4 regions of the Streptomyces tamarix genome follow, and region 3 is predicted to be linked to each of the others. Evidence: riboswitches for the same ligand, from Rfam matches in the RefSeq annotation. Region 3 holds a riboswitch; each other region holds the start of a gene.

Region 1 (7,632 bases), on a different contig from region 3:
AGCGCCTCTTCGCCAGCCAGGCCGACTTCGACCCGGCCAGGGAGAGCCGCGAGTTCAAGCTGATCGCCTCCGACTACGCCATCGCCGTCTTCGGCGCCGAACTCGCCCGCGTCGTGCACGAGGAGGCCCCCGGCATCCGCCTGCGGTTCGCGCAGACCCCGACCACGGTGGTGGACGACACCGCGACCCTGCTGAGCGCCACGGACGGCCTGCTCATGCCGCACGGCGTCATCAGCGACTTCCCCGCCACCGACCTCTACGACGACCGCTGGGTCTTCCTCGTCGCCGACGACCACCCGAGCGTCGACGACCGCCTCACCCGCCAGGACCTGGCCCGACTGCCCTGGGTCACCTACCAGCGCACCTACGACGCCCCCGCCGTGCGACAACTCGGCATGCTCGGCATCGAACCCCGGGTCGAGGTGTCCGTGGACAGCTTCCAGATCATGCCGCTGCTGGTGGCCGGCACCCGGCGCATCGCCCTGGTCCAGGCCCGCCTCGCCCGGATCCTCGCACCCCTCACCGCCGTGCGCGTGATGGAGCCGCCGTACGAGGCGGTCCCGCTGCGGGAGGCCCTGTGGTGGCACCCCGTGCACACCCACGACGCGGCCCACATCTGGCTGCGGGAGACGGTCGCCCGCGTCGGCAGGCGGATGGCCGACGCGCCCGGGGAGTGAACCGGCCCGGGGCGGGCGCGTCCCGCCACGGGCCATCCACCGGATGGATCGAAGCCATCCAGAACGCGGATCGTGCCGGGGGTGGGCAGAGCGGTCGGCGGAGGGCATGATCGTGGTGCGTCGGGTGCCCCCGCACCCGCGTCCGTCGTCGGCCGGGCGCCCTTGCCCTCCGGTACCGACCTCCCGTTCCCCGTTCCGGAGCGCCGTCGTGCCCGCCCCCGCCGCCCCGCCCGCCGGCTGCGGCGGGCGCGGTCCGGCCTGCCGCGGCAGGCCGGGGTCACCGCGCCGGAACCGCCGTGGCGGACCGGCGCACGACCAGTTCCGGCCGTAGCACGACATGGGCGTGTTCGTGCGGGGCCGCCAGCCGTGTCCTCGATGAACAGGCGGCCGGCCTGCCGCCCCACGGCGACGGCCGGCCGCCGTACCGAGGTGAGCGGGACGACGGCGGACGCGGCGAACTCGATGTCGTCGTAGCCGACCACCGCGATGTCCTCCGGGACGCGCAGACCGGCTTCGTACAGGGCCTGGAGGACGGGACGCCCGGTCGTCTTTGCCCGCCCTTCGGGACCACGGTCACGGTGTGCCGCGGACGCGGCCGCCGCCCGCCGGTCCACGGCCTAACGCCCCCGCGGTGCCGCGGTGGTGGCGCGCACCACCAGTCGCGGGGTCATCGTGGTCTGCACGGCCCTGTCCCTTCGGCCTTCCACGCGTTCGACGAGCATCCGGGTGGCGGCGGACCCCATGGTGTGCCCCGCCTGGTCCACGCTGGTCAACTGGACGGGCGCCAGGGCGGCGAGGGCGGTGTTGTCGTAGCCGACGAGCGACAGGTCGTCCGGGATCCGCAGGCCGAGTTCGTGGGCGGCGCGGTAGACGCCCAGTGCGGCGAGGTCCGCGCCGGTCATGACGGCGGTCGGCGGACGGTCGGCCGTCAGCAGCGTCATGCCGGCCTTGAAGCCCCCGTCGTCGGAGTAGGCGGTGTGGTGGACGCGCGCGAACCCGTGCCGCCCTCGCACTCGGCCGCGTGACCGCGCTGCTGGCCGGTTGTTCCCTCCTCGGCGTGCCCGACGCGCGGGACACGGAGATCACCGTCCAGGGCTATGCGTACCGTCCCGGGCCCGTCCACGCGGCAACCCCCGGCGCGACAGTCCCAGTAGGCGGTGCGAACGCCGCCGGTCTTCAGCCCACCGGCACCCGGCGCACCGGGGCCACCGGCACGGCACCGCGGCGCGGCCGGAGCGAGCCGTGCGCGGTGATCCCGGAGCCCGCCGTGAGGGGTCTTTGACCCGTCGGCCGTCGCCGCGGCACCGACGATCACGGGACGGAGGGATCCGCCTCGGCCTGGGCGGTCGGGAGCGGTGCTCCGGGGAGGAAGGTCACCTGGGGCGCGCCCGTGCGGGGGTGGATGGCGACCTCGCCCGTCACGCCGTAGACCTCGGCGAGGAGCCGGGGGGTGAGGACGTCGGCGGGCGGGCCGGAGGCGGTGACCTCGCCGTCGCGCAGGACGTAGAGGCGGTCGCAGTAGTACGCGGCGAGGTTGAGGTCGTGCAGGGCGACCAGGACCGTCGCGGGCAGCCGCCGCAGGGTGCCGAGGACGTCGAGCTGGTGGCGGATGTCGAGGTGGTTGGTGGGTTCGTCCAGGACGAGGAGGGACGGTTGCTGGGCGAGGGCGCGGGCGATGAGCACGCGTTGGCGTTCGCCGCCGGAGAGCCGGTCGAAGGGGCGGTGGGCCAGGTCGGTGGCGTCCACCGCGGCGAGCGCCGACCGGATCAGATCGGCGTCCCGGGGGGTGTCCCCGTCGAGCAGCCGCTTGTGCGGGGTGCGGCCCATCGCGACGACCTCACGCACCGTGAGGTCGAAGTCGACGCCCGCCTCCTGCACCACCGCCGCCACCGTCCGGGCGAGTTGCCGTACGGGCAGCGACCAGGCGTCGGCGCCGTCGACGCTGACCCGGCCGGCCGTGGGGCGCAGGACGCGGTAGACGGCGCGCAGGAGGCTGGACTTGCCGCTGCCGTTCGGTCCGACCAGGCCGATGACCTCGCCGGGGCGGGCCGTCAGGGAGACGTCCTGGACCAGGCGGTGCGTGCCGGCGGTGAGGGTGACGCCGTCGATGACGAGTTCGGTGGCGGTCATGCCCCTCCCCGGTCGGTGGCCCGCCGGGCGTCGCGGCGCATCAGCCACAGGAAGAACGGCCCGCCGCACAGGGCCGTGAGCACGCCGACGGGTATCTCCATCGGGGCGGCGACGACGCGTGCGGTGATGTCGGCCCAGATGAGGAAGACCGCGCCGCCGAGCGCGGCCGTCGGCAGGACGCGGCGGTGGTCGCCGCCGACGACGAGTCGGACGGCGTGCGGCAGCATCAGGCCGACGAATCCGATCGGTCCGCATGCCGCGACGAGGGTGCCGGTGACGAGGGAGAGCAGGACGAACATGCGGGCGCGGAAGCGGGCCACGTCCAGTCCCATCGTGGTGGCGGCCTCCTCACCGGCGAGCAGCAAGTTCAGGTTGCGGGCCTGCGCCATGAGGGTGCCGGTGCCCAGGAGGAGGGCGGCGCCGGGCAGCCACAGGGTGTCCCAGGTGACGCCGCCGAGGCCGCCGAGGGTCCAGGCGAGGACCGCGCGGGCCTCGTTGCCCCGGTCGGTGGTGAGCAGCAGCAGGTCCAGTACGGCGGTGAGCACCGCGGCGATGGCCACCCCGGACAGGACCAGCCGCGTGGAGGTGATCCGGCCGCCGGTGCGGGCGGTGGCGTAGACGAGCAGCAGCGCGCCCAGCGCGCCCGCGAACGCGGCGGCCGACAGCGACACCGGACCGAGCAGGGTCACCCCGAACACGATCACCACGACGGCGCCCAGGGACGCCCCGGAGGAGACGCCGAGCAGGTAGGGCTCCGCGAGCGGGTTGCGGATCAGAGCCTGCAAGGCGGTGCCCACCACGGCGAGCCCGGCGCCGGCCACCGCGCCGAGCAGCACCCGCGGCGCCCGTACGTCCAGCACGATCGTCTCCCGTGCCCCGGACCAGTCCGGGGTCGACCAACCGGCGCCCAGCGCGTGGGTCACGATGCCCCACACCTGGCCGGGCGGCACCCGCACCGAGCCGATGGCCAGGCCCGCCGTGGCGGAGAGCACCAGCAGGACGGCCAAGGCGGCGAGGGTGACGGCGAGGCCGGCCCGGCCCGCCCGCCCGCCGCCCTGCCGCCGCCGCGCGACCCGCCCGGTGCCGGTGCCGGTGACCGGGGCCGTCACGCGAAGCTCTCGGGGTGGATGCCGCGGGCCAGGTCCTCCACCGCGTACGCGGAGCGCACGCCGACCAGGGTGGCGGTCAGCGGCAGGACGACGAACCGCTTGTTCCTGATGGCGGGCACGTCCTTCAGAGCGGGCTGCGACAGCAGGAACTCCTTCTTCCGCTCGACACTCCCGGCACCGGCGTAGTCGTAGATCGCGATGACCTCCGGCTTGCGCTCGACGACCTGCTCCCAGGAGACGTCGCCGAAGACGTCGTCGAGGTCGGCGAAGACGTTCGTGCCGCCGGCCAGCCGGATCACTTCGGTGCCCAGGCTCCTGCCACCCGCGGTGAACGGGGCCTTGTCGCCGCTGTCGTACACGAAGACGGGCACCGCGGGCTGGCCCTCGACGGCCTTCGCGGCCCTGGCGACCCGCGCCCGGAGGTCGGAGACCAACTCGTCCGCCTGGTCGGGCACGCCGAAGATCGTGCCGACGGTGCGGATCTCGTCGTAGGTGTCGTCCATCGTGACCCGCTTCTCGCCGCAGTACTCGCGGTTGAGGTGGGTGTCGATGCCCGCGTCGGTGAACGCCTCGCGGGAGCGGCCCTCGTTCCCGGCGAAGGCGCTGCCGTAGCCGCCGTAGACGAGGTCTGGCTCGGCCTCCAGGACCGTCTCGAACGACGGTTCCTTCTCCGCCAGTTGTGGAATCGACTCGTAGTCCTTCCGCAGTTCGGGCAGGACGGCGGAGTCGGGAAAGGCGGTGCCGACCATGCGGTCCCCCAGGCCGAGGGCGAGCATGAGTTCCGCCGGGTGCTGGTGGATGGTGACGACGCGGGAGGGCGGCTCCTCGTACGTCGTCCTCACGCCGCAGTTGTCGACGGTGACGGGAAAGCCGTCGGCCGACGGGGCCGTGACCCTCGGGTCCCGGGCGGTGTCGTGCGACGATCCGCAGCCGGCGGCGAGCAGGGCCGCCGACAGGGCCATGGCCGCGGCCGCCACCCGCAGGGCGCGGCGTCGGCGGGCAGGGGTGAACAGCGGGGGACGGGACGTGCCGTCGTACACGTGAAGCCTCCTGGGGAGTCCGCGCTCCTCGGAACGGGCCCGCGACAGGCCAGTGTCCTGACTCCCGGATCGACGCTCCTTCCCTTGGCCTTCCCGCGCGGCGCGCAGTGGCGTGTCGAAGGGTGTACTCCCCGGTCACAGTGGCGGGACCGTGCCGGATTCGCACCGGCTTCCTGTTTCCCGTCGCGGCGATGACCAGGTGATACTACGGTCCGTCCAGCCCGGGTCAAAGGGGGCGCGGGCCCGCGCGCACGCCCCGCGCCCTCCGCCACGCCGCACGGACCGCCCCGGCGCCGACCGTCATCGTCACCAGGGCCACGGCGTCGACGTCTCGTGGACACCGCCGACCGACAAGCCCACCGAGACGATCGAACGCCACGAGGTCGTCACCCGGGACGAGGACACTCCCGGCGCGTTCGTCGAAGGGACAGGGGCCAGGGCCGACTCGGCGCACATCGACGGGCTGGAGCCGGGCCACCCCCACACGCGCGCGGTGGCGACCTGGAACAGCGCCGGCGGTTTCCCGACGTCGCACGTCCGGTTACCGTCGGCGCCGGCGTCCGGGTGTCGGGGGAGGGCGGCCCCGGCGCCCCCGGCCCCGGTGGCCGTGTCCTGCGCGGCGCGGGCGCGCCGCTCCGTGGAGCTCCTCGGGGCCCGGACGGACTCACGACTCGTAGCGGTGCGGCCGCGTCGGCGCGGGCGGCGCCGGGCACGAGGGCGGCGACCGCCATCGCCCCGCGGCGGGTGTGCCGGAGAGGACCGTGGAGGGCCCGGCCCGGTGCCCCGACGGCGTGCCGAGAGGTCCGCGGGCGCTCAGGCCCGGTGCCCCCGGCGGACGAGACGTCCGCGCGGGGCCGCCCTCGTCTCCGGCCTCTTGGGCACACCGCGGTCCAGGGGGGCGCGGTGGTCGGTGACGTTGCGGGATCCCGGACTCGAACGGCAGGGCGCGGCGGTCGGAGGTCCCGAGGACGTCCGGGCCTCGAACGGCAGGCCGTGGCGCCGGGGAACAGCACCTCGGACGACGAACACGACCGCCCCCGCGCCGACGTGTCCGCCGAGGGCTACGCGGCCTGGGCCCCGGGGCGCTTGAAGACCTGCTGGCCGTGCCAGAGGACGAACCGCGGGTCGACGGTGGGGCGTCCGGGGCGGGGCGCCGCGACGGGACGGCCGTGGAGCTCGTCGACGGCGCGGCCGGCCGCGCCACGGGCGACGTACAGCTCGGAGACCTGAATGCGGAGGTCGGGCAGGAGCCCGAGGGCGCCGAGGTCGAAGAGGGCGTGGTGCAGGGAGCACAGGGCCAGGCCGTTGTTCGCCTCGTCCGGGCCGTCCTGGCTGTGCCAGCGCACGTGCGCCGCCTCCAGGCCGACGGGGTTGCGGCCGAGGGCGCCGTCGAACCCGCAGAAGGCGCAGGCGTACGCGTAGGCGTGCAGTACCTCCTCGGCGAAACCGGCCCGGCGCCGGCGTCGCTTCCGTCCGGCGGGGGCGTACGCGGCGTCGCCGAGGTCGACGGCGAGGTCGAGCCCGACGGCGTCGCAGACGGGCGCCTCCAGCGCGGGGGTGAAGTGCTGCTCCAGCAGGAGGCGTACGGCCGCGGTCAGCGTGCCCGGGTCGGCCAACAGCGCCTCGACGTCGGGGCGGAGGCGGCCGTGCGCCCCCCGGGCCCGCAGCGCACCGCCCCGCTCCGGCGCGTCCGGGCCGATCGCGTTGCCGTCCCGGTCCCGCAGCTCCCACAGCTCCCGCTCCAGGTGTACGAACGGCATCGCCGCCCGCTCCCGCGCCCGCGCGGGGCTGGTCACGGCGGGCCCGAAGTCGTTGATCAGCCGGCTGACCGGCTCCTCCGCCTCGTCGTACGCGACGGCAGTGCTGCCGGACGTGGCGAACCTCCCCAGCAGCCACAGCACGAGCAGGGGCTTGTGCGGCGCCCGCCGGCCGCCCATCTGGGCCCGCCGAAGCGCCGACAGCGCGCTCAGCAACTCGTCTCGCGTCACGGAAATCCCCCCATGCTCCGAGCCCCACCCGGTGGTGCGCCCCGATTGTCGCAGGCACCGGGAGCGCTGATCATCCGCAGGGGACGGGGCGGGGCGCTCCGGATGCCGGGAGGGATGCGTTCCGCCTGGTGGGCACCGCCGGTGCGGTGGCCGGACCGCCAGGGCGGTCTCGTGGCCGGCGGGACCGTGGTGGCCGGGGCCGCCGGGCGCGTGCGCCGGGACACGGCTCTGGTGCGCCTGTGCCCCCGGCCGGTGGGACCGACCGGGGGCACAGGACCTGCGCTGTCGCCGTGGGACGGCTGGCGGACTCAGCGACGGCCGGGCACGTGGAGGCCGACCGGGCGATGCCGCTCGGGGCGCTTGACCATCACGTCACCGGTCCTCGCGGAGAACGACCACGTACCTGTCGTCGTAGGCGTTGCCCTCGTCCTCCGGCATCAACAGAAGCGACAACGTGGAGGGCTCTCCGGTGAAGCGGACGTCGACGGAGGCGTCTTTCTCCCCGAGGCTGAAGTCCGCCGTGGCCGGGCGCTGGGCGGCGTCCCCCCAGCGAGCCACCCAGCGCTTCGCGTCGTTCTCCGTCTCGCCGTCCTTCCTGGCGAACTCGGCCAAGCCGGCGGCATCGCGCGCCCTGAGACGGGCCAGGACGTGCTCGGTGAGGGAGAGACTGCCGGGCGTGGGGCGTCCG
Region 2 (7,632 bases), on a different contig from region 3:
CGGCGACGCCGGAGAGGACGACCCGGTCGGTGGTGCCGCCGAGGACGTGGCTCAGCAGCATCATCAGCGCGAACGAGCAGACGGCTCCGGCGAACGCCCCGGCGGACACCGACAGCGCGCCCCCGCCGACGCCGAGGACGACGACGAGGACCGCCCCGGTGGAGGCCCCGGAGGAGACACCGAGGACGAAGGGGTCGGCGAGCGGGTTGCGGAGCAGGGACTGCAGGACGGCCCCGCACACGGCGAGGCCGGCGCCGCACACGGCGGCGAGCAGGGTCCGGGGCAGCCGCAGCTCCCACACGATGCCGTCGCGGATCGCGGTGAGGCCGGACGGGGCGCCGCCGAGGTGGGCGGCGACGGTGGACCACACGTCGGTGACGCCGATGTCGGCGGGCCCGATGGTGATGGCGAGGGCGACGGACACGGCGAGTGCCGCGAGCCCCGCCGCCGTGCGCAGCAGGGCGGCGGTCACCGGGCGAGGCCGAACCGGCGGAGGGCGGCGGCGACCTGTTCGACGCCTTCGACGGTCCGGATGGTCGGGTTCATGGCCTGGCCGCTGAGCAGGACGTACCGCTTGCGGCGCACGGCGTCCATGTTCCGGGTCACGGGGTGGGACTCCAGGAACTCGATCTTCTTGGCGGCGCTCTCCGCCGTCTGCGACCTGCGGGTGAGGTCGCCGATCACGAGCACGTCGGGGTTGCGGTCGGCGACCGTCTCCCAGGTGACCTGGGGCCATTCCTCGGTGGTGTCGTCGAAGGCGTTCTTCGCGCCGAGCTCGCGGGTGATGACGCCGGGCGCGCCGCAGCAGCCCGCCAGGTACGGGGACTCGGCGTCGGAGAACCAGTACATGAGGGTGACGTCCGACGCGTCGAGGCCCTTCTTCGCCTCGGCGACGCGGGAGGTGAGGCTCCGGACGAGGGCGTCGCCGCGCTCCTCCACGCCGAAGACGCGGGCCAGGTCCCGCACTTCGCCGTGGACGGCGGCCATGGTGAGGGGCCGGGTGCGGACGCCGTCGCCGTCGCCGCTGTTGTCCTTGCCCTCGCAGTCGGACGGGGAGAGGTACGTCGGTACGCCGAGCCGCTCGAACCGGTCGCGGGTGGCGACCCCGCCCTTGCCTAGGGTGGAGGCGAACGAGGCGGCGACGAAGTCGGGTTCGGCGTCGAGGACCTTCTCGAACGACGGCTGGTTCTCGGCGAGGCGCTCGACGCGGGCGTTCTCCTTCTCCAGCCCCTTCATGACCGGGTCGGTCCAGGTGGCCGTGCCGGCCATGCGGTCGGCGAGGCCGAGGGCGAGGAGGATCTCGGTGGCGCCCTGGTCGAGGGAGACGGCGCGGCGCGGGCCGTCCCCGGTGATCTCGACCCGGCGCCCGCAGTTCTCGATCACGCGGGTCGCGGCGTCGTCCCGGGGCGGGGAGGAGCCGTCGGAGGGGGCGCCGCCGCAGCCGGTCAGGAGGAGGGTGCCGCACAGGGCGGCGGCGGGCAGGCGCGCTGGACGCGGAAAGGGCACGGAGCCGTCCTCGGTGTCGAGGGCCCATGCGCGGGGCCCGTCCGTACGGTGCGCCAGCAGGTCTTCGGACTCGGGATCATCCGGACGGGGCGCCTTCCCGGGCCGGTGCGCGGCCCAGTGGCATCGGTTGCCCCGCCCGTCACCCTCACCGCTGCGCGTCAGTTCCGGATTCGCACCGGATTCCCTGACTCGTCGTACGCGTGCGTACGGAGTGCGACTGGCCCCGGCAACGTAGCACAGCCCGGTGGGGGTCGAGTCCGGGGGGCGGGGCCGCCGGGCCGCGGGGACGCGCCCGCGCCGGGGCGGGGCCGGCTCTGAAAACCCCCGCCGTCGCCGCAGTTCGGCACCGGTTTCGGTGGCGTAGACCAACGGCGGTTCCGTTCGCCCTTCCGCGGCGCGTTCTACGTGCGTAGCGTGAAGCGTAACCTGTCATGTTCACACCAGGTTTTCGGAGGCACGCCATGCCCGTGCACAGATCCGGAACGACCCGAACCGCCATGGCCACGGCCCTGCTCGCCGTCCTGGCCCTCCTCCTGGCCCTCCCGGGAGCGGCGAGCGCCGCCGACGGCCCCGGCAAGCCGCCCCGGGGCAGCGCCCGCATGGGGACGGGCGTCGCCGCCCACGACGGCGTCGGCGGCGTCCCCGCAGGCCCCTACGCCACCCAGACGGAGGGCGTGGACGTCTCCAGCCACCAGGGCAACGTCGACTGGTCCGCCCTCTGGACGAGCGGGGTGCGGTGGGCCTACGTGAAGGCCACCGAGGGGACGTACTACAAGAACCCGTACTTCCCGCAGCAGTACAACGGCTCGTACGGCATCGGCATGATCCGGGGCGCGTACCACTTCGCGACCCCCGACACGGCCGGCGGCGCCGCCCAGGCCGACTACTTCGTCGACAACGGCGGCGGCTGGTCCCGCGACGGGAAGACCCTGCCGGGCGCGCTCGACATCGAGTGGAACCCCTACGGCGCGGCCTGCTACGGCAAGACCCAGGCCGGCATGGTCAGTTGGATCCGCGACTTCCTCGCCCGCTACAAGTACCGCACCGGCCGCGACGCGGTGATCTACACGGCGACGAGCTGGTGGAGGCAGTGCACCGGCGACTACGGCGGCTTCGCCTCGGCCCATCCGCTGTGGATCGCCCGCTACAACACCACCGTGGGCGAACTCCCCGCCGGTTGGGCGTACCACACGATGTGGCAGTACACCTCCTCGGGCCCGATCGTCGGCGACCACAACCGGTTCAACGGCGCCTACGACCGCGTCCAGGCCCTCGCCAACGGCTGACCGGCCCCCGTCCACGGGCCCGCGCGGACGCACACGGGCGCGGGCACGGCGACGGCAACGGCAACGGCCGAACACCGCAGCCCCGTACGGGGGCGCGGCGGGCGGCGCGTACCCGCCGGGCGGGCCGGGCGCCGGGCGGGCCGGGCACCGCCCGGACGCGCCGGACGGCGGGGGCCGGGGCGGCCTTCACCGCCCGACCGGCCCGGTCCGCGCGGGGTCACCGGCCGGCGCGCGCGACGACGAGGGCCCCGGCGGGAGGCGCCGTGTACGCCAACCGGGCGACAGCCGGGGGGAATTCCGTGCGACGGCGCACCGGGGCTGGGAACCTCACCGACTGACCAGCCGCGCCGCACCACGGCGGCGCCGGCGACCAGAGAGGAGCACCTCACGTGACAGGCACCCCCACGCGGATCGGCGAGCGGCACGTCGCGGCCGTCCTGGCCATGGGCGGCGGCCTCATGCTCGGGCCGGCGCCGGCGGCGCGCGCCGGCTCCTCCGGCGGACGCGGACTGCCGGCCCGCGCGTCCGACGCCGGCCGGCCCGCCGGGCCGGTGACCGCGGCGGGGCACACCGCCGCGGACCTCACCGCGCCCGCCCCGCCCGGCGGCGCTCCCCGCGGGACGCGGTGACCGGGCGGGGCGTCACCCGCGTACGGGACGGGCGGGGCCGGTCAGGGACGGCGTCCGGTGGTGACGAACATGGTCATCGCCACGACGAACGTCCCCTGCCGGTCCAGCCGCTCCAGGCCCCTCCGCCAGGCGCGGACCTCGTCTTCGGAGACGGCGCCGGCCGCGACGGCGGCGGCCCCGGCGGGTTCGATCAGCAGGGGCGCGACCGGGGCCAGGGAGGAGAACGCGAGGGGCAGGGCCTGCACGGTGACGTCGGTGAAGCCCGCCTCCGCGAAGAGGGCGGGCATACGGGTCCCCGCGTGGCCGTTGGCCATCGAGTCGGTGAGCGCGGCGACGACCGCGCGGGTCAGCGCCGGGTCGGAGGAGGCCATCACCGTGGAGTCGAAGTCCTGGTCGGCGACGACCGCGGTGCCGCCCGGCCGCAGGACGCGGCGGGCCTCCGCGAGGGCCCGCAGCGGATCGGCGATGTGCAGGTACGTGCGCTCCGACCGGTACCAGTCGAGGCTCTCGTCCTCGAACGGCAGGGCGGTCGCGTCCGCGGTGGTGTACTCGCAGGCCGGGAAGCGTTCCCGGGCGGAGCGCACCATCGCGTCGCTGCGGTCCGCGCCCACGGCGGGGCGGCCCAGCGCGGTCAGGTCGGCCACGGCGCGGCCCCGGCCGCAGCCCACGTCCACGCCCCTGCCCGGAGGCAGCGCGGCGTAGGTGTGCTCGCGGACGGCGGCCATGGGCGGGAACGCCTCGGTCCTCTCCAGGTAGTCCAGGTGGGCTTGCGGGGTGGCGGCGGCATCGACGTCGTCGAAGTCCCAGACGATTCGGGTCACGTGCCCCATGCAAACATCGGACCACGGGCACCCCACAAGCCGCTAACTAGCCAAGGATGCAAGGGAGTTGACGAAGAGGCCGGAACGAGTCGCCCGAGGAGCGCGCGGGCCCGCTCCGCCGCGCACGGGTGTCCGGGGCCGGCGGCGCGCCGGTAGGAGGTTCGCGTGCCCTCGGCGCCACCGGCCTTCTTCAGCCACATCCCGCGGCCGGGGCGCACCCGGCTCCCCACCCGGAAGCGGAACCGCCGCGCGTGCCCCCGCCGCCCCTCCCGGGGTCGGCGCCGGGCCCGCCCGTCGCACCGCGAAGCCGCCTGATCAGCGAGGAACGTTCTGGCGCGCCGGGTGGCCGCCCGCTGCCGGAAGCCGGTTCTCCGCCGGTGTTCCGCGCGCCTACCGGCCCTTACATCGGAGGTTCGGGGCTTTTAGGACCTTCGATTTCACGCCTGATCGACGCGACGGGCCGAGAACCGGGAACCAGCCGTTTCGCGCTTCCGACTTCTGGGACGAGGCCGTCCACTGCGGCCGCGCGACGAGGGGGAGGCCCGGGGGTGTCAGGCGACGGCCGCCGTTCAAAACCGTCCGGTCACATACCGGAAGCCGGCGACCGCTGGCTCCTGGTGGCGGTGGCGGGCATGTTGTCGTTCGTGGCGATGCTCGACATGAACATCGTCAACATCGCGCTCGCGGCCATCTCCGACAGCCTGGGCGTGTCGGCGGCGACCGCCCAGTGGGCCGTGCTCGCCTACCAACTCCCGGTCGTGGCGCTGCTGCTGCCGGTGGGCCGGTGGCTGGACGGGGTGGGGCAGCGGTCCGCGCTGCTGGTCGCGACCGGCGGGTTCGCGCTGTGCAGCGCGCTCGCCGCCGCCGCGCCGTGGGCGGCGTGGCTGATCGCCGCCCGGCTCGCGCAGGGCGCCTTCGGCGCGGTGCTGTTCGTGCTGATGCCGGTGCTGGCGATCCGCTCCGTACGGCCCGAGGCGCGCGGGCGGGCGATGAGCGTGCCCGCGACGCTGGGCCCGCTGGGCGCGGTGACCGGCCCGGCAGTGGGCGGGCTGCTGCTGGACCACCTGGGCTGGCGCGCGGTGTTCCTCGTCAAGATCCCGTTCTGTCTCCTCGCGCTGGTGATCGCCTGGCGGGCCATGCCGAAGGACGGCGGGCTGCGCCCCCTGGACGGCCGGGCGCTCGTCGACACGGTGCTGGTGGCCTCCGGCGTGACGGTCCTGCTCGTGTCGCTGACGCTGGCGTACGACGCACCCGCGTGGCTGCTGCTCGCGCTCGCCGCCGTACCGCCGCTGTGGTGGTGGCTGCGCGGGCCGGGCGGCCGTCCCGTGACCGGTGCGCTGCGGGCGTCCCGCGCGTACCCGGCGCACGGTGCCGTGCTGGGCCTGGCGGCCGGGTTCGCGGCGATGCACTACGTGGCGGCCCTGCACCTCCAGCGGGACACGGGCGCCACGGCGACCGCGACCGGGCTGACGCTGCTGGCGTTCCCGCTCGGGATGGGCCTCGCCGGGCCGGTCGGCGGGCGGCTCGCCGACCGCTTCGGGGCCCGGCCCGTGGCCGTCGCGGGCGCCTCCCTCACCGCCGTCGGGCTGCTCCTGCTGGTGCCGCTCGACGACGGGTGGTCACTGCCCGACATCGCGTGGCGGCTGGCGCTCGCGGGCCTCGGCATGGGGCTCAACGGCGGTCCGACGCAGGCCCTCGTCATGGGTTCCGCGCCACGGGAGCGGACCGCCACCGTCGCGTCGACGCTGCAGCTCGCCCGGAGCCTCGGCTTCACCGTCGGCCCCGCCCTGGCGACCGCCGCGTGGGGGCTGGCCGGCCCCTCCGGCGGGGTGGGCGCCGGACTCGCGACGGCCGCCGTCGCCGCCTGCGCCGCCGTCCCCCTGATCGCCTTCCGCGGCCGTACGGCCGCGCCCCTGACCGACGACGGGACCGACGTGGCCTCAGCCGCCCGCCCCCGACCATGACCAGCCGCCCGCCCCTGACCATGAAGTAGGAGTGCACCATGTGCGGAATCACCGGCTGGGTGTCGTTCCACCGCGACGCCCGGCACCAGGCCCCCGTCATCGAGGCCATGACCGCCACTCTCACCCCCCGCGGGCCGGACGCGGGCGGCGTGTGGGTCGGCGAGCGGGCCGCCATCGGCCACCGGCGCCTCGCCGTCATCGACATCGCCGGCGGCGTCCAGCCGATGCTGGACCGCCCGGACGACCCGGCCGTCGTCCTCACGTACAGCGGAGAGGTGTACAACCACCACGAACTGCGCGCCGAATTGAAGAGCCTGGGCCACGCCTTCCACACGCGCAGCGACACCGAGGTCGTCCTCCGCGCGTACGCCCAGTGGGGCGAGGCCATGGCGGAGCACCTGGAGGGCATGTTCGCGTTCGCCGTCTGGGACGAGCGGGAGCAGCGGCTGCTGCTGGTGCGCGACCGGCTCGGCGTCAAGCCGCTGTTCTGGGCGGCCGTCGACGGCGGTCTGGCCTTCGCCTCCGAGCCGAAGGCACTGTTCGCACACCCCGAGATCCGGCCGCGGGTCGACGCGGACGGGCTGCGGGAGGCGTACAGCCTGCTGTTCAACACCGGTCCGACCGTGTGGTCCGGCGTCCGCGAGGTGGAGCCCGGCGGGTTGCTCGTCCTGGACCGGGGCGGCATCCGCGAGCGCCGCTACTGGCAACTGGAGGCGACCGCCCACCGGGAGGACCGGGAGGCCACCGTCGAGCGGGTCCGCGAGCTGGTCGGCTCCGCCGCCCGCAGCCAGTTGGAGGCCGACGTACCGCTGTGCAGCCTCATGTCCGGCGGCATCGACTCGACCGTCCTGACCGGTCTCCTCGCCGAGGAGCTGCGCCGCCGCGAAGGCCCCGACGCCCGCATCCGCTCGTACGCGGTCGACTACAGCGACCAGGCCGAGGAGTTCACCGGCGACATCCTGCGCACCGGCCACGACACCCCGTACGCCAGTGAGGCCGGGGCCTTCATCGGCACGGACCACAGCACGGTCATCCTCGACCCGCGGGCCCTGCTCGACCCCGAGAACCGCAAGGCGGTCGTCGTCGCGCGCGACTCGCCGATCGGCGTCGGCGACATGGACACCTCGCTGTACCTGCTCTTCGGCGAGATCCGCAAGCACTCCACCGTCGCGCTGTCCGGCGAGGCGGCCGACGAGGTGTTCGGCGGGTACCCGTGGTTCCACAACCCGAAGGCGCTCGCCGCGGAGACGTTCCCCTGGCTGCTGGTGACCGGCGACGACGCCGCCATGCCGATGAACCCGGAACTGCGGCTCGGCCTCACCGAGTTCCGCGAGGACACGTACCGCGCCGCCCTGAACGCCGTGCCGCACCTCGACGACGAGACGCCCGAGGAGCACCGCCAGCGCGTCATGCAGCACGTGTCGCT
Region 3 (7,632 bases):
GTGCGTCGGCGGCCCCCGGCCCGCCTCCCGGGCGCGCCCCCTGCGCCACCACCCGGCCGGCGTACGGCTCCCGGGCCCGCGGGCCCGGCGGGGGCGCGGTCCGTGCCCGGCGCGGGGAGGCCCGGCCCCGGCTCTCCCCGCCGTCCGCCCCCGGTCCCGCCGGGCACCGCCGCCGTGGTGGCGGGCGCGCCGGGACGCCGGAGGCGGGGCGCCGGACGTGGCGGGACACCGGGGGCGGGGCGCCGTGTCGCCACCGCGACCTCACCGGAAGGCCGCGCGGGGCGAGGACGCGGCGCGGGCGCCGGGAACCCTGGAGGGCGGGCACGGCCGGTCCGGAGGAGGGGAGGGCGCGCGGGGCGGCCGGGTCGCCGGTCGCAGCGGGGAGGGCGGGGCGGGAGGCGTACGACCGGCGTCGAGGGCGCGGTCCGCCCGGCCGGAGCCGGCGGCCGGGGTCCTGGCTCCCCCTGCCGACGGCGTGGGCCTCCGCTCCCGCGCCGGAACCGACCGCGACCGGTCGCGCGGGGCCCGGGACCGGCCGCACGGGGCGGTGCGCGCGGCGCTCTGCGTCCTCACCCCGGCGCGGCGGTGTCCCCGCGGCGCGCGACGCGCTCCGGGGGCACCGCGTGCGCGCTCTGAAGTCCCGCGTGCGCGCTCCGGGGCGCCGGTTGTCCGGCCCGGCCGGTGGCGGGTGACCGTGAGAGCACACCGGGCCGTCCACACGGAGGCCGTGCCGCCGTCCTTCACGCGGACGCGCCCGCGGGGGAACCGTCGGCCGGGGCGCCCGGCGCCCCTCCGGAACCCCCGGGGCCCGCCGCGCCCCGGTCCTCTCGGAACCGCGGCCCTTCGCGCGGGTCGTCCCCGAGCGGCGGTCCTCCGGTGCCACCGCGTCCGTCCCGCCGCGCCCGAACCGCCCGGCCGCCCCCGGCCGTTGCCGGGCCTCCCCGCGTCCGGCGGCCGGCCCGTCGCGCCACCGGGGGCTCACCTCCCGTGGGCGTGCCCGCCTCCACGCGCCCCGAGGAGGGCGTGCGGGACGGACGGCCGCCTTGCGGCCGCCCGGCGGGTCCGTGACCGGAAGGACCCTTCGTACGGTGCGCCCCCGCTCGACGCGGTGCTTCGAACGGACCGGCGCTCCCGCCCCTTTACTTGATGCCATGTCAGGCGACTCGGCATAGAGTCGGACCAGCCCCGCCGGGGACCCGCCCCCGAGGGCCGTGGACCGCCAGGACCCGCCTCTCGCGGAGCAGCCCCCGGGCTGTGAGGACACGCCCGCTCCCCTACGAGACAACCTTGCCGGGAGGCACCGTTGAAAATGCTGATCAATGTGCCCGAGACCGTGGTCGCCGACGCCCTGCGGGGGTTCGCGGCCGCGCATCCGGAGCTCACCGTGGACGTCGAGAACCGGATCGTGGTGCGGCGGGACGCGCCCGTGGCCGGGAAGGTGGCGCTCGTCTCGGGGGGCGGGTCGGGGCACGAGCCGTTGCACGCCGGGTTCGTGGGGCCCGGGATGCTCTCCGCGGCCTGTCCGGGAGAGGTCTTCACCTCGCCCGTCCCGGACCAGATGGTGCGGGCCGCGGCCGCGGTGGACAGCGGCGCGGGGGTGCTGTTCGTCGTGAAGAACTACACCGGTGACGTACTGAACTTCGACATGGCGGCGGAACTCGCCGAGGACGAGGGCGTCCAGGTCGCCAAGGTCCTCGTCGACGACGACGTGGCCGTGCCGGACGGCCTGCACACGGCCGGGCGGCGCGGGACCGGGGCGACGCTGTTCGTGGAGAAGATCGCGGGGGCGGCGGCCGACGAGGGCGCGCCGCTGGAGCGGGTCGAGGCGGTCGCCCGGCGGGTGAACGCCGCGTCGCGGAGCTTCGCGGTGGCGCTGAGCGCGTGCAGTACGCCCGCGAAGGGCGGCCCCACGTTCGACCTGCCGCCCGGCGAACTGGAGTGGGGCGTCGGCATCCACGGCGAGCCGGGGCGGGAGCGGCGGCCGATGATGACGGCGCGGGAGATCGCCGACGCCGCCGTGGACGCCGTACTCGACGACCTGGACCCGTCCGGGCCGGTGATACTGCTGGTCAACGGGATGGGCGGGACTCCGCTGCTGGAGCTGTACGGCTTCGGGGCCGAGGTGCACCGGGTCCTCGGGGAGCGCGGGGTGCCCGTGGCGCGGACGCTCATCGGGAACTACGTGACGTCGTTGGACATGGCGGGCGCATCGGTGACGGTGTGTCAGGCCGACGAGGAGCTGCTGCGGCTGTGGGACGCGCCCGTGCAGACTCCGGCGCTGCGGTGGGGGCGGTGAGCGCCGTGTTGGACGCCGGGTTCTTCCAGCGGTGGATGGCCGCCGCCGCGGCGGCCGTGGACCGGGAGGCCGACCGCCTCACCGACCTGGACTCCACGATCGGCGACGCCGATCACGGGGCGAACATGCGGCGCGGCTTCGCGGCGGTGACGGCGGCGCTGGAGGCGGAGCCGCAGCCCACGCCGGGCGCGGTGCTGCTGGTCGCGGGGCGGCGGCTGGTCTCGACGGTCGGCGGGGCGTCCGGCCCGCTGTACGGGACGCTGCTGCGCCGCGCGGGCAAGGCGCTGGGCGACGCCGCCGAGGTGACGCCGCAGGCCCTCGCCGAGGCGCTCGGCGCGGGCGTCGCGGCGGTGGCTCAGCTCGGCGGGGCGGCGGCCGGGGACAAGACGATGCTGGACGCGCTGGAGCCCGGTGTCGACGCGCTCGGGCGGGGCGGCGACTTCGCGGTGGCCGCGCGGGCCGCCGCCGAGGGCGCGGCGGCGACCGTGCCGATGCTCGCCCGCAAGGGGCGGGCCAGCTACCTCGGGGAGCGGTCGGTCGGTCACCAGGACCCGGGTGCCACCTCGTCGGCACTGCTGTTCGCGGCGCTCGAGGAGGTGGCCGCGTGACCGGGGCGGGCACGGCGAAAGCGGGCGGGCCGGTCGGGATCGTCCTCGTCTCGCACAGCGCCCAGGTCGCCGCGGCCGTCGTGGAGTTGGCGCGCGGCCTGGCCGGTGGGGCGGCCGGGGTGCCGGTGGCGGCGGCGGGCGGCGGTCCGGACGGCGGGCTCGGCACCGACGCGGAGCTGATCGCCCGGGCGGCGCACGAGGTGGACCGGGGCGCCGGCGTGGCGGTGCTCGTGGACCTGGGCAGCGCCGTCCTGACGGTGAAGGCGCTGCTCGCCGAGGGCGACGAGCTGCCGGAGGGGACGCGACTGGTGGACGCGCCGCTCGTGGAGGGCGCGGTCGCGGCCGTGGTCACCGCGGCGGCGGGCGGCGGACTCGAAGCGGTGGAGGCCGCGGCCTCAGAGGCGTACCAGTACCGCAAGGCGTGACCGGGACGCGGTTGTGAGGGGGCAGGACAACGCACTACTGTCGCAGGGCCTTGGTGTACGGGAAACCGGTGTGAAACCGGTGCGGCCCTCGCCACTGTGATCGGGAAGTCCGGCTCCACCCCCCGCGAAGGCGGGGAAGCCACTGGACCGCCGCGGGAGACCGCGGCGTCCGGGAAGGCGGAGCCGAGGCGGTACGACCCGTCAGCCAGGAGACCGGCCAAGGCGCGTTGTCCATCCACGAGGTGCTGGAGAGGGTCTTCCCACATGCACATAGCCGAGGGGTTCCTGCCCCGGGAGCACGCGGTCGCCTGGACGGTGGCGGCCGCCCCGTTCGTCGTCCACGGTGTCCGGGCCCTGACCCGGGAGGTCAGGGCCAACCCCGATTCGACGCTGCTGCTCGGCGCGGCGGGGGCGTTCACGTTCGTCCTGTCCGCGTTGAAGATCCCGTCCGTGACGGGCAGCTGCTCCCACCCCACCGGTACGGGGCTGGGCGCCATCCTGTTCCGGCCGCCGGTCATGGCGGTGCTCGGCACGATCACCCTGCTGTTCCAGGCGCTGCTGCTGGCGCACGGCGGGCTCACGACGCTCGGCGCGAACGCCTTCTCCATGGCGGTCGTCGGCCCGTGGGCCGGGTACGGGACGTACCGGCTGCTGCGCCGGTCCGGTGTGCCGCTGATGGGAGCCGTGTTCTCCGGCGCGTTCGTCGCGGACCTGTCCACGTACTGCGTGACGAGCGTGCAGCTGGCGCTGGCGTTCCCCGACCCGGGCAGCGGCTTCGCGGGGGCGCTCGCGAAGTTCGGGGGGATCTTCGCGGTGACGCAGGTGCCGCTCGCGGTCAGCGAGGGCCTGTTGACGGTCCTGGTGATGCGGCTGCTGCGGCAGTCCAGCAAGGGCGAGTTGGCGCGGCTCGGGGTGCTCCCGGCGGCGGGCGCGACGAAGGGGACGACGGTCCGATGAGCCGTGACGCGAGGATCAACGCCCTGATCCTGCTGGTGGTCGCGGCGCTGGCGGTGCTGCCGCTGGCGCTGGGTCTCGGCGAGGGCGAGGAGGAGCCGTTCGCGGGCGCCGACGCGCAGGCGGAGACGGCGATCACGGAGAACGCCCCGGACTACGAGCCGTGGTTCACCCCGCTGTACGAACCGCCGTCCGGGGAGGTCGAGTCGGCGCTGTTCTCCCTGCAGGCGGCGCTCGGTGCGGGGGTGCTGGCGTACTACTTCGGGCTGCGGCGCGGCCGGCGGCAGGGCGCGGAGCGGGCCCGGGCCGGTGCCTCCGCCGGTGCCGGGGGCGGGGGCGGTGCCGCGGCCGGCGCCCGGGCCGACGGGCCCGCGGCGTCCGGGGAGTAGCGCGGGTGCTGCCCATCGACGTGGTGGCGCACGGCAGTCGCTGGCGCCGCCGCCATCCGGCCGAGAAGGCCGTGCTGGGCTTCGGGTTGACGGGGTGCGCGGTGTCCCTGCCGCCGTGGCCGGGCGCGGCCTTGGTCATGGCGGTGGCGGTGGCGGTGCTGCTGGGCCCGGCCGGGGTGGCGCCGCGCCGGCTGTGGCGGGCGTGGCGGCTGCCGCTCGGGTTCTGCGTGACGGGCGCCGTGCCGCTGCTGTTCCAGGTCGGCGGTCCGGCCGGGTTCGTGGCGCTGGCGCCGGGAGGCCCGGTGCACGCCGGCCAGGTGTTGCTGCGCACGTCGGCGGCGTCGCTGGGGCTGCTGCTGTTCGCGTTCACCACGCCCGTGTCGGACGTGCTGCCCCGGCTCGTGCGGGCCGGGGTGCCGGCGCCGGTGGTGGACGTCGCGCTGGTGATGTACCGGATCGGCTTCCTGCTGCTGGACGCGGTGGCGCGGATCCGGCAGGCGCAGGCGGCGCGGCTCGGGCTGGCGGGCCGCGCGGCGGCGTGGCGGTCGGTGGCGGGGCTGGCCGCGACGGCGTTCGTGCGGGCCTTCGACCGGGCGGCGCGGTTGCAGACGGGGCTCGCGGGGCGCGGTTACGACGGCACGCTGCGGGTGCTGGTGCCCGACGCGCGGGTGGACCGGCGTTTCCTCGCCGCGACGGCGGCGCTGCTGGCGGCGGTGGTCGCCCTCACCCTGGTACTGGAGAGGTGGCTGTGATGCCGGGACCCGCCGTGGTCGAGCTGGTCGGGGCGGGGTTCGCCTACGAGGACGGTCCCGCCGTGCTGTCCGGGATCGACTTCGCCGTGCCGGAGGGGCGGTCGCTGGCCGTGCTGGGCCGCAACGGAAGCGGCAAGACGACGCTGCTGCGGCTGCTCAGCGGCGGGCTGCGGTGCCGAAGCGGACGCCTGCGGGTCGCCGGTGAGGACGTGGCGTACGACCGGAAGGGCCTCACCAGGCTGCGCACGACGGTGCAACTGGTGGTGCAGGACCCGGACGACCAGTTGTTCGCGGCGTCGGTGGGGCAGGACGTGTCGTTCGGGCCGATGAACCTGGGGCTGCCGGAGGGCGAGGTGCGGGCCCGGGTGCGGGCGGCGCTGGAGGCGCTGGACATCACGGCCCTGGAGGACCGGCCGACGCACCTGCTGTCGTACGGGCAGCGGAAGCGGGCGGCCATCGCGGGCGCCGTGGCGATGCGGCCCCGGGTGCTGATCCTGGACGAGCCGACGGCGGGGCTCGACCCGCACGGGCAGGAGCGGCTGCTGGCGGCGCTGGACGGGTTGCGGGGGTCGGGGACGACGGTGGTGATGGCCACGCACGACGTGGACCTGGCGCTGCGGTGGGCGGACGACGCGGCGGTGCTCACGCCGGGCGGGCTGCGCGCGGGGCCGGTGGAGGAGCTGCTGGGGGACGCGGAGCTGCTGGACGCGGCGCGGCTGCGGCGGCCGTGGGCGATGGCGGTGGCGCGGCTGCTGCGGGCGCGGGGGCTGATGGGCGCCGACGAGCCGGTGCCGGGCACGCCGGAGGAGCTGGACGCGTGGGGGGCGCGGTCCGCCCGGCGGGGGTGACCGGCCGCGGGGCGGGGGTGCCGCAGCTCACGCCCTCCTGATTATGCAACTTGTTGCACAACGGGGGCGCGGTCGTCTACAACAGGGGCGATGACACCGCGCGCGAGGAGGCGCCCCGCATGACCCCGACCCCGAGCCCGAGCCCGTCCCCGTACCCGCACCTGCTGAGCCCGCTCGACCTGGGCTTCACCACCCTGCCCAACCGGGTGCTGATGGGCTCCATGCACGTCGGCCTGGAGGAGGCGGAGAACGGCTTCGAGCGGATGGCCGCCTTCTACGCGGCCCGCGCCCGGGGCGGGGCGGCCCTCATCGTGACGGGCGGCATCGCCCCGAACGAGGCGGGGCGGCCGTACGACGGCGGCGCCAAGCTCACCACCGCGCAGGAGGCGGGGCAGCACCGCGTCGTGACGGACGCGGTGCACGCGGCGGGCGGGCGGATCGCCCTGCAGATCCTCCACTTCGGCCGCTACGCGTACCACCCCCGGCTGGTCGCGCCGAGCGCCCTCCAGGCGCCGATCAGCCCGTTCGTCCCGCACGCCCTGACGGACGCCGAGGTCGAGCAGACGGTCGAGGACTACGTGCGGACGGCGGAGCTGGCGAAGTCCGCCGGGTACGACGGCGTCGAGATCATGGGCTCCGAGGGCTACCTGATCAACGAGTTCATCGCCGCCGCGACCAACCACCGCGACGACCGGTGGGGCGGCTCGTACGAGAACCGGACGCGCTTCCCGCTGGAGATCGTCCGCCGCACCCGCGAGCGGGTCGGGGAGGACTTCATCCTGATCTATCGGCTCTCCATGCTGGACCTGGTGCCCGGCGGCTCGTCGCTGGAGGAGGTGGTCGCGCTGGCGAAGGAGATCGAGGCGGCCGGCGCGACGATCATCAACACCGGCATCGGCTGGCACGAGGCCCGGATCCCGACCATCGCCACCTCCGTGCCCCGCGCCGCGTACACCTGGGTCACGAAGCGGCTGATGGGCGCCGTGTCGGTGCCGCTGGTCACCGGCAACCGCGTCAACACCCCCGAGGTCGCCGAGGAGGTCCTGGCGGACGGACGCGCCGACATGGTGTCGCTGGCCCGGCCGTTCCTCGCCGACCCGGACTTCGTGGCGAAGGCGCGCGGGGGCCGTCCGGAGACCATCAACACCTGCATCGGCTGCAACCAGGCGTGCCTGGACCACACCTTCAGCGGCAGGATCACGTCCTGCCTGGTCAACCCGCGGGCCTGCCACGAGACGGAGCTGGTCCTCTCCCCCACGCGGCTGCGCAAGCGGATCGCCGTGGTCGGCGCCGGGCCGGCCGGCCTCGCCTGCGCGGTGACGGCGGCCGAGCGGGGCCACGAGGTCACGCTCTACGACGC
Region 4 (7,632 bases), on a different contig from region 3:
TGCTCCGGTGCCCGCGGCTCCCGCAGGGCCCGCCGGCCCTGTCGGCCCTGCCGATCCCGTCGTCCCCGTCGTCCCCGTCGTTCCTGTCGTCATGCGTCCCATCGTCCGCAGGGCCCTGCCCCGGTGCGTCGTGTCCGGGGACGAACCGCCGCTGCGCCGAAGGATGTAGTCCGTGCCGCCGCCGGTACGGGTCCTCCTGCCCGCGACGTACACCCCGGCCGCCGCGCGCCCTGCTCCGCCCACCCCTCGGGCGGCCCGGCGGCCCGGCCGTCGTCGGCGGTGGGCCGGCCGTCGCCGGTGGCGGCCCCGTGGCGGTGGGGTGCGGCGGTGGAGACACGACGCCCGCACGCCGTGGCCGGCGGCCGTGGCGGCGGTGGGCTGCCGGGACGGCCGACCCGGGGACCCGGGGACCCGGAGATCCGGAGATCCGGAGATCCGGGGTGGGGACGAGGCGAGAGGAGTGAGGGACCACCGGAAGGGGTGAGGGACCGCCGGGAGGGGTGAGGGACCGCCGGGAGGCGTGAAGGGCCGCCGGGAGGAGGCGGTGGTGGCGCGGGGTGTGGTCAGGTCGGCGCGGTGGCGCGCGACGCGGGGCGGTGGGCAGGCCGCGCGCCGGTTCCCCGCCGCGCACCACCGCTCCCGGCGCTCATGCGGCGACCGGCAGCCGTACGTTCTCCACGAACGCGAGGAGGTTGGTCCGCATCCGCTCGATCCGTTCCTCCACACCGAGCGACTCCTCGTAGCGGGTGCGGAGCGCGGGCTGCCGCTTGCCGCGCACGTACAGCGAGCAGGCGAGGTCGGAGCAGACGTAGATGCCGACGGTGTTGCCGTCCCGGCCGGAGGCGCCCGCGCGCGCCGCGGCGAGCAGCGTGACGCCGGAGGAGGCGTGCCCGGTGAGGCAGATCCGGCAGAGGCTCGACTTCACGGCGCTGGTACGGGCCTTTTCCGGCACCCGCAGGGTGATCCCGACGGGGCCGTCGCCCGCCTGCCCCGGCACGGCGCCCGGGGGGAGGACGATGTGGGCGCGGAGGGGGGCGCCGGGATCGCGCCAGCCGAGGAAGTCCAGGTCGTCCCAGGGGAGGTCGGCGAAGTCGGCCGGGAGCTTGAGGCGGGCCGCGTCGCCCTTGGAGCAGTTCACGAAGGACGCGCGGATCTGTTTCTCGGAGAGGGGTTCCACGTGGTCCGACCGTACGGGACGCCTGGGGTGGTACGCATGTGATTTTCCGTTTGGTTCGCTTTCCGTGGGTACTCGGTCGCCATGAGTACACAGACGGCCGCCGGTTCCGGCGGCGGCACCCAGACGCCCTCTTCCCCCCAGCCGATCTCGCTCTTCCGGGACATCCAGGGCAGAGTCCGCACGTGCAGGCCCGCGCGCACGGACAGAGAGTCCGAGGACCCGGCGGCGCGGGAGTGGCACATCGTCCTGGGCGAGGACTGAACCCGGCCTACCCCGTCAGGTGCGCGTAGCTCCGCGGGTGCTCCGCCAGGAACTCCCGCAGGGTCATGGGCGCGTGTCCCGCCAACCGCTCGACGGTGTCGGAGACCGCGCCCAGCTCGCCGCGGGCGACCGCCTCGTACGAGCTGACCCAGCCGTCGACCTCCCACGGTTCGGCGCCGTACCCCGCGCGCGACGCGTACGCCTCGTCGCGGGTCTCCGGGACGTAGCGGACGGTCCGGCCGGTGGCCCGGGACATCTCCTCGGCCGCTTCGGCGAGGGTGAACGCCTCACCGCCCGTCACGTCGTACGCGGCGCCGTCGTGCCGCCCGTCGCGGGCGAGCAGGACCGCCGCGGCCACGTCGGCGACGTCCTCGTGCGCGACGGCGGCGACCCTGCCGTTCCCCGCCGGGCCGCGGATGACGCCGTCCCCGCCGGTCATCGCGGGGATGCCCGCGAGGTACCAGTTGTCGCGGAGGAACGTGTGCGCCAGGCCCTCGTGGGCGCGGACGTACTGCTCCGTGTGCCAGTGGTCGCGCGCGAAGGTGAAGGTCGCGTCGGGCGCGGCGCCCTGGAACGACAGGTACACGATCCGCCCGACCCCCGCCGCCACGGCCGCGTCGACGGCCGTGCGGTGCTCCGCCACGCGGCCCGGGCTCTCGTGCGCCGACACCAGGAACAGCGTGTCGGCCCCGTCCAGCGCGGCCCGCATCGCCTCCCCGTCCCCGTACGCGGCGGGCGGCGCCTTCACGGCCCCCGGCACGTCCGGCAGCCGCCCGGGGTCCCGCCCCACCAGCCGCAGGGGCACCCCGGCCGCGCCCAGCCGGTCGGCCACCCGCCGCCCGACCCGTCCACTGGCCCCGGTCACGGCCACGACGTCATCGCTCATACGGACCAGTCTCCGTCCCGCGCCGCCCGCCGGCACCCGGAGCGGCACCGGGACGGCCCGTACGATCCGCGCGGTCCGCCCGGCTCCCGTGATCTGGGCGTTCCGTCCGGCCCGCGCGTTCCGTGCGGTCCACGCGTCCGCGCGGTCCTTGTGATCCGCGCGACCCGTGCGGCCTGTGCGTCTACGCGGCCTGTGCGTCTACGCGGCCTGTGCGTCTACGCGGTCGACCCGGACCTTGCGGTCCACCCGGCCCGTGCGGTCCGCCCCGCTCGCGCGGCCCGTGCCGGCGGCCCGGCCCGTGCGCCCCGTGCTAAGACCTCCGCCCGGGGTGCGCCGGCACGTCCGGGCGCTACTCGGCGTCCCCGCCCTCCAGGTTCCCCTCGGTCTCCAGGTACACCTGCTTCAACGCCTCCAGCACCTGCGGGTCCGGCTTCGCCCACATGCCGCGGGACTCGGCCTCCAGCAGTCGCTCCGCGATGCCGTGGAGGGCCCACGGGTTGGCCTCCTGGAGGAAGGCGCGGTTCTCCGGGTCGAGGACGTACGCCTCGGTCAGCCTGTCGTACATCCAGTCCGCGACGACGCCCGTCGTGGCGTCGTACCCGAAGAGGTAGTCGACGGTCGCCGCCAGCTCGAAGGCGCCCTTGTAGCCGTGGCGGCGCATCGCCTCGATCCAGCGGGGGTTGACGACGCGCGCGCGGAACACGCGGGACGTCTCCTCGACCAGCGTCCGCGTCCGCACCGTCTCGGGGCGGGTCGAGTCGCCGATGTACGCCTCGGGCGCCGTGCCGCGCAGGGCGCGGACGGTGGCGACCATGCCGCCGTGGTACTGGAAGTAGTCGTCGGAGTCCGCGATGTCGTGCTCGCGGGTGTCCGTGTTCTTCGCGGCCACGGCGATCCGCCGGTACGCCGTCTCCATCTCCTCGCGCGCGGGCCGCCCGTCCAGGCCGCGGCCGTACGCGAAGCCGCCCCACACCGTGTACACCTCGGCGAGGTCCGCGTCGGTGCGCCAGTCGCGGGAGTCGATCAGTTGGAGGATGCCCGCGCCGTACGTACCGGGGCGGGAGCCGAAGATGCGGGTCGTGGCGCGCCGCTCGTCGCCGTGGACGGCCAGGTCGGCCTGGGCGTGGGCGCGGACGTGGTTCTCCGCGGCCGGTTCGTCCAGGGAGGCGACGAGCCGCACCGCGTCGTCCAGCAGCCCGACCGTGTGCGGGAACGCGTCGCGGAAGAAACCGGAGATGCGCAGCGTCACGTCGATGCGGGGGCGGCCCAGCTCGGCGAGCGGGATGGGCTCCAGGCCGGTGACGCGGCGCGAGGCGTCGTCCCAGACGGGGCGGACGCCCAGCAGCGCCAGCGCCTCCGCGACGTCGTCGCCGCTGGTGCGCATCGCGCTGGTGCCCCACAGGGACAGGCCGACCGAGGTGGGCCAGTCGCCGTTGTCGGCGCGGTACCGCTCCAGGAGGGAGTCGGCGAGGGCCTGCCCGGTCTCCCAGGCGAGGCGCGACGGGACGGCCTTCGGGTCGACGGAGTAGAAGTTCCGGCCGGTCGGCAGGACGTTGACCAGGCCGCGCAGCGGGGAGCCGGACGGGCCGGCCGGCACGAAACCGCCGTTGAGGGCGTGCACCGCGTGGTCGAGCTCGGCGGTCGTCGCGGCGAGGCGCGGCACGACCTGGCGGGCGGCGAAGTCGAGGACGGCGGCGACCTGTTCGCCGTGGCCCTCCGCCACGGACGCGACCGCGGCCGGGTCCCAGTCGGCCTCCTCCATGGCCTCGACGAGGGCGCGGGCCTTCGCCTCCGCCTCGTCGGCGGTGGTGCGGGTCGCGGCGGACTCGTCCAGGCCGAGCGCCTCGCGCAACCCGGGCAGCGCCTGCGTACCGCCCCAGATCTGGCGGGCGCGGAGGATGGACAGGACCAGGTTGACCCGCTCGGGTCCGGTCGGGGCGGTGCCGAGGACGTGCAGGCCGTCGCGGATCTGGGCGTCCTTCACCTCGCACAGCCAGCCGTCGACGTGCAGGAGGAAGTCGTCGAACCCGTCGTCGTCGGGCCGGTCCTCCAGGCCGAGGTCGTGGTCGAGGCGGGCGGCCTGGATGAGGGTCCAGATCTGCGCGCGGATCGCGGGGAGCTTCGCCGGGTCCATGGAGGAGATCTGCGCGTACTCGTCGAGCAGTTGCTCCAGCCGCGCGATGTCGCCGTAGGAGTCGGCGCGGGCCATCGGCGGTACGAGGTGGTCGACGAGCGTGGCGTGGGCGCGGCGCTTGGCCTGGGTGCCCTCGCCGGGGTCGTTGACGAGGAACGGGTAGATCAGCGGCAGGTCGCCGAGGGCCGCGTCGGGGCCGCACGCGGCGGACAGGCCGGCGTTCTTGCCGGGCAGCCACTCCAGGTTGCCGTGCTTGCCGAGGTGGACCATGGCGTCCGCGCCGAAACCGCCGTCGGACGCGGGTGTGGCGATCCACCGGTAGGCGGCCAGGTAGTGGTGGGACGGCGGCAGGTCCGGGTCGTGGTAGATCGCGATCGGGTTCTCGCCGAAGCCGCGCGGCGGCTGGATGAGGACGAGCAGGTTCCCCCGGCGCAGCGCGGCGAGGACGATGTCGCCCTCGGGGTTGCGGGACCGGTCGAGGAACATCTCGCCGGGCGGCGGGCCCCAGTGCTCCTCGACGGCCGAGCGCAGCTCCTCCGGCAGCGTCGCGAACCAGCGCCGGTAGTCGGCGGCCGGGATGCGGACCGGGTTGCGGGCCAGTTGCTCCTCGGTGAGCCAGTCCTGGTCGTGACCGCCCGCCTCGATGAGGGCGTAGATCAGCTCGTCGCCGTCGCCGGACGCGAGGCCCGGCACGTCCTCGTCGCCGAAGTCGTACCCCTCCTCGCGCAGCCGGCGCAGCAGGGCGACGGCGGAGGCGGGCGTGTCGAGGCCGACGGCGTTGCCGATGCGGGAGTGCTTCGTCGGGTACGCGGAGAGGACCAGCGCCAGGCGCTTCTCGGCGTTGGGGATGTGCCGGAGCCGGGCGTGGCGGACGGCGATCCCGGCGACGCGGGCCGCGCGCTCGGCGTCGGGAACGTACGCGGGCAGGCCGTCCTCGTCGATCTCCTTGAAGGAGAACGGGACGGTGATGAGCCGCCCGTCGAACTCGGGTACGGCGACCTGGCTGGCCGCGTCGAGCGGGGACAGGCCCTCGTCGTTCCCCTCCCAGTCGGCGCGCGAACCGGTGAGGCACAGCGCCTGGAGGACGGGCACGTCGAGGGAGGCGAGCGCGCCCGCGTCCCACGCCTCCTCGTCCCCGCCGGCCTGGGCCTCGGCGGGCTTGGTGCCGCCGGCGGCGAGGACGGTGGTGACGACGGCGTCGGCGCCGCGCAGCCGGTCGAGCAGCTCGGGCTCGGGGGCGCGCAGGGAGGCGACGTACAGGGGGAGGGCGCGTCCGCCGGCGTCCTCGATGGCTTCGCACAGGGCGCCGACGAAGGCGGTGTTGCCGCTCATGTGGTGGGCGCGGTAGTAGAGCACGGCGACGGTCGGGCCGTCGGTGGTGCGGGGGGTGCGCTCCAGGGAGCCCCAGGTGGGGGCGGCGGCCGGCGGGTCGAAGCCGTGGCCGGTGAGGAGGACCGTGTCGGACAGGAACCGGGCGAGCTGCTCCAGGTTGTCCGGGCCGCCGTGGGCGAGGTAGGCGTGGGCCTCGGTGGCGACGCCGATGGGGACGGTGGACGCCTCCATGAGCTGTGCGTCGGGCGCCTGTTCGCCGGTGAGGAAGACGACGGGGCGGTCCTGGGCGCGGAGCAGGTCGATGCCCTCCTCCCAGGCGCGCAGTCCGCCGAGGAGGCGTACGACGACGAGGTCGGCGCCGTCGAGGAGGCCGGGCAGCTCGTCGATGGGGAGGCGTGCGGGGTTGGCGAACCGGTACTCGACCGGGCCTCCGGCCGCGCGGGCGCTCAGCAGGTCGGTGTCGGAGTGCGACAGCAGCAGGATCACGGCGTGCCGGGCCTTCCTCGGGGTGTCCTCGCCCCGGGTGGTCGTGGGTGGCGGGAGTTCCTGACTCGCGGGACCCGGGGGCCCTGCTCACAGTGGCGGGACCGCGCCGGATTCGCACCGTGCTTCCTCCCTAGGGTCCTGGGACCCTGTGCCGTCTGCATAGTAGAGGCTGCGCGTATGCTCGCCGCCATGCCGCCCAGCCCATCAAAGCCCCGGAACGGGGGCGAATCCCACATACGGGACCGTGTCCGCGACCGTGCCGACGCGTGCCCCGGCGCGCTGCGGCTGCACCGGGCGGACGACGGCGGACTCGCCCGGCTGCGGCTGCCCACCGGCGTCCTGACGGCCCACCAGGTGGCCGTGCTGGCCGGGGCCGCGGAGCGGCTGGGCGACGGCCGGCTCGGTGTCACCTCGCGCGGCAACCTCGACCTGCGCGGCCTGCCCGACGACTGCGGGCTCGCCCTCGCGGAGCTGCTCGGCGAGGCCGGACTGCTGCCCTCGGCGGCGCACGAACGCGTGCGGAACATGGTGGTGTCGCCCCTCTGCGGACTGGACGGACGGTCCCACGGGGACGCCCAGGCGTGGGCGCGGGAGCTGGACGCGCTGCTGTGCGCGCGGACGTGGACGACCGCCCTGTCGGGACGCTTCCTGTTCGCCGTGGACGACGGGCGCGGGGACGTGGCCGGGCTGGGCGGTGATGTGACGTTGCTCGCAGAGCCGGGCGGGTGCGCTCTGGTACGGATCGGGGGCCTGTCCTGGCGGGTGGCCGCAGGCGACGCACCGTCGGCCGCGCTGGCGGCGGCCGAGGCGTTCCTGGCCGTTGCCCGGGAGGCCGGCACGGGTGCCTGGCGGGTGGCCGAACTGCCGGACGACCGGCCCCTGGAGGCGGCCGTGACGGAGTGTCTGGCGGGTGCGGGGGTGGCCACCTCCGCCGCCTCGCCGGGTGCGGTGCCGGTGGCGGCGCCGCCGGAGCCGGGTGTGGTCGGTGACCGTGCCGTGTCGGTCGTGGCGCCCCTGGGCCGGATCACCGCCGAGCAGTTCCGGGCCCTGGCGCCGGGGCCCGGGGGCGAGGTGCGGGTGACGCCGTGGCGCGGGTTCGTCGTGGCGGGCCTGCCCGGCCGCGCGGCGGCGAAGGAGCGGCTCGCGGCGCTGGACCGGGCCGGGTTCCTCACCCGCCCCGGGTCGCCCTGGCTGACGGTGAGCGCCTGCACGGGGCGGCCCGGCTGCGGCAAGGCCCTGGCCGACGTACGGGCGGACGCCCGGCCGCTGGACGACGCGGCGGTCCGGGGGCTGCCCGTGCACTGGTCCGGCTGCGACCGCCGCTGCGGCCACCCGCAGGGCGACTGGGTGGACGTA

Evidence for each region. Region 3 has a riboswitch for cobalamin ahead of RND61_RS15640 (energy-coupling factor ABC transporter permease). Riboswitches for the same ligand answer to the same signal wherever they lie in the genome.
Region 1: another riboswitch for cobalamin. It lies ahead of RND61_RS19565 (ABC transporter substrate-binding protein); the one in region 3 lies ahead of RND61_RS15640 (energy-coupling factor ABC transporter permease).
Region 2: another riboswitch for cobalamin. It lies ahead of RND61_RS24030 (ABC transporter substrate-binding protein); the one in region 3 lies ahead of RND61_RS15640 (energy-coupling factor ABC transporter permease).
Region 4: another riboswitch for cobalamin. It lies ahead of cobN (cobaltochelatase subunit CobN); the one in region 3 lies ahead of RND61_RS15640 (energy-coupling factor ABC transporter permease).

What each region holds. Positions count from the first base shown of each region.
Region 1 covers NZ_JAWCTQ010000024.1:86,575-94,206, reverse strand. The annotation lists gene RND61_RS19590 (LysR family transcriptional regulator) at 1-677, shown strand, start outside; partial or broken gene RND61_RS19585 (substrate-binding domain-containing protein) at 955-1,210, opposite strand; gene RND61_RS19580 (substrate-binding domain-containing protein) at 1,295-1,690, opposite strand; gene RND61_RS19575 (ABC transporter ATP-binding protein) at 1,989-2,807, opposite strand; gene RND61_RS19570 (FecCD family ABC transporter permease) at 2,804-3,916, opposite strand; gene RND61_RS19565 (ABC transporter substrate-binding protein) at 3,913-4,956, opposite strand; cobalamin riboswitch at 4,987-5,166, opposite strand; gene RND61_RS19560 (phosphorothioated DNA-binding restriction endonuclease) at 6,018-6,944, opposite strand; gene RND61_RS19555 (hypothetical protein) at 7,317-7,632, opposite strand, start outside.
Region 2 covers NZ_JAWCTQ010000036.1:9,511-17,142, reverse strand. The annotation lists gene RND61_RS24035 (FecCD family ABC transporter permease) at 1-472, opposite strand, end outside; gene RND61_RS24030 (ABC transporter substrate-binding protein) at 469-1,506, opposite strand; cobalamin riboswitch at 1,545-1,743, opposite strand; gene RND61_RS24025 (lysozyme) at 1,968-2,792, shown strand; gene RND61_RS24020 (hypothetical protein) at 3,182-3,421, shown strand; gene RND61_RS24015 (methyltransferase domain-containing protein) at 3,463-4,242, opposite strand; gene RND61_RS24010 (MFS transporter) at 4,875-6,206, shown strand; gene asnB (asparagine synthase (glutamine-hydrolyzing)) at 6,245-7,632, shown strand, end outside.
Region 3 covers NZ_JAWCTQ010000017.1:1,667-9,298, reverse strand. The annotation lists gene dhaK (dihydroxyacetone kinase subunit DhaK) at 1,304-2,296, shown strand; gene dhaL (dihydroxyacetone kinase subunit DhaL) at 2,302-2,904, shown strand; gene RND61_RS15645 (PTS sugar transporter subunit IIA domain-containing protein) at 2,901-3,329, shown strand; cobalamin riboswitch at 3,364-3,565, shown strand; gene RND61_RS15640 (energy-coupling factor ABC transporter permease) at 3,594-4,286, shown strand; gene RND61_RS15635 (energy-coupling factor ABC transporter substrate-binding protein) at 4,283-4,672, shown strand; gene cbiQ (cobalt ECF transporter T component CbiQ) at 4,678-5,424, shown strand; gene RND61_RS15625 (energy-coupling factor ABC transporter ATP-binding protein) at 5,424-6,272, shown strand; gene RND61_RS15620 (NADPH-dependent 2,4-dienoyl-CoA reductase) at 6,392-7,632, shown strand, end outside.
Region 4 covers NZ_JAWCTQ010000010.1:153,811-161,442, forward strand. The annotation lists gene RND61_RS11195 (FBP domain-containing protein) at 647-1,177, opposite strand; gene RND61_RS11200 (hypothetical protein) at 1,259-1,438, shown strand; gene RND61_RS11205 (NAD(P)H-binding protein) at 1,446-2,324, opposite strand; gene cobN (cobaltochelatase subunit CobN) at 2,674-6,276, opposite strand; cobalamin riboswitch at 6,313-6,443, opposite strand; gene RND61_RS11215 (cobalamin biosynthesis protein CobG) at 6,466-7,632, shown strand, end outside.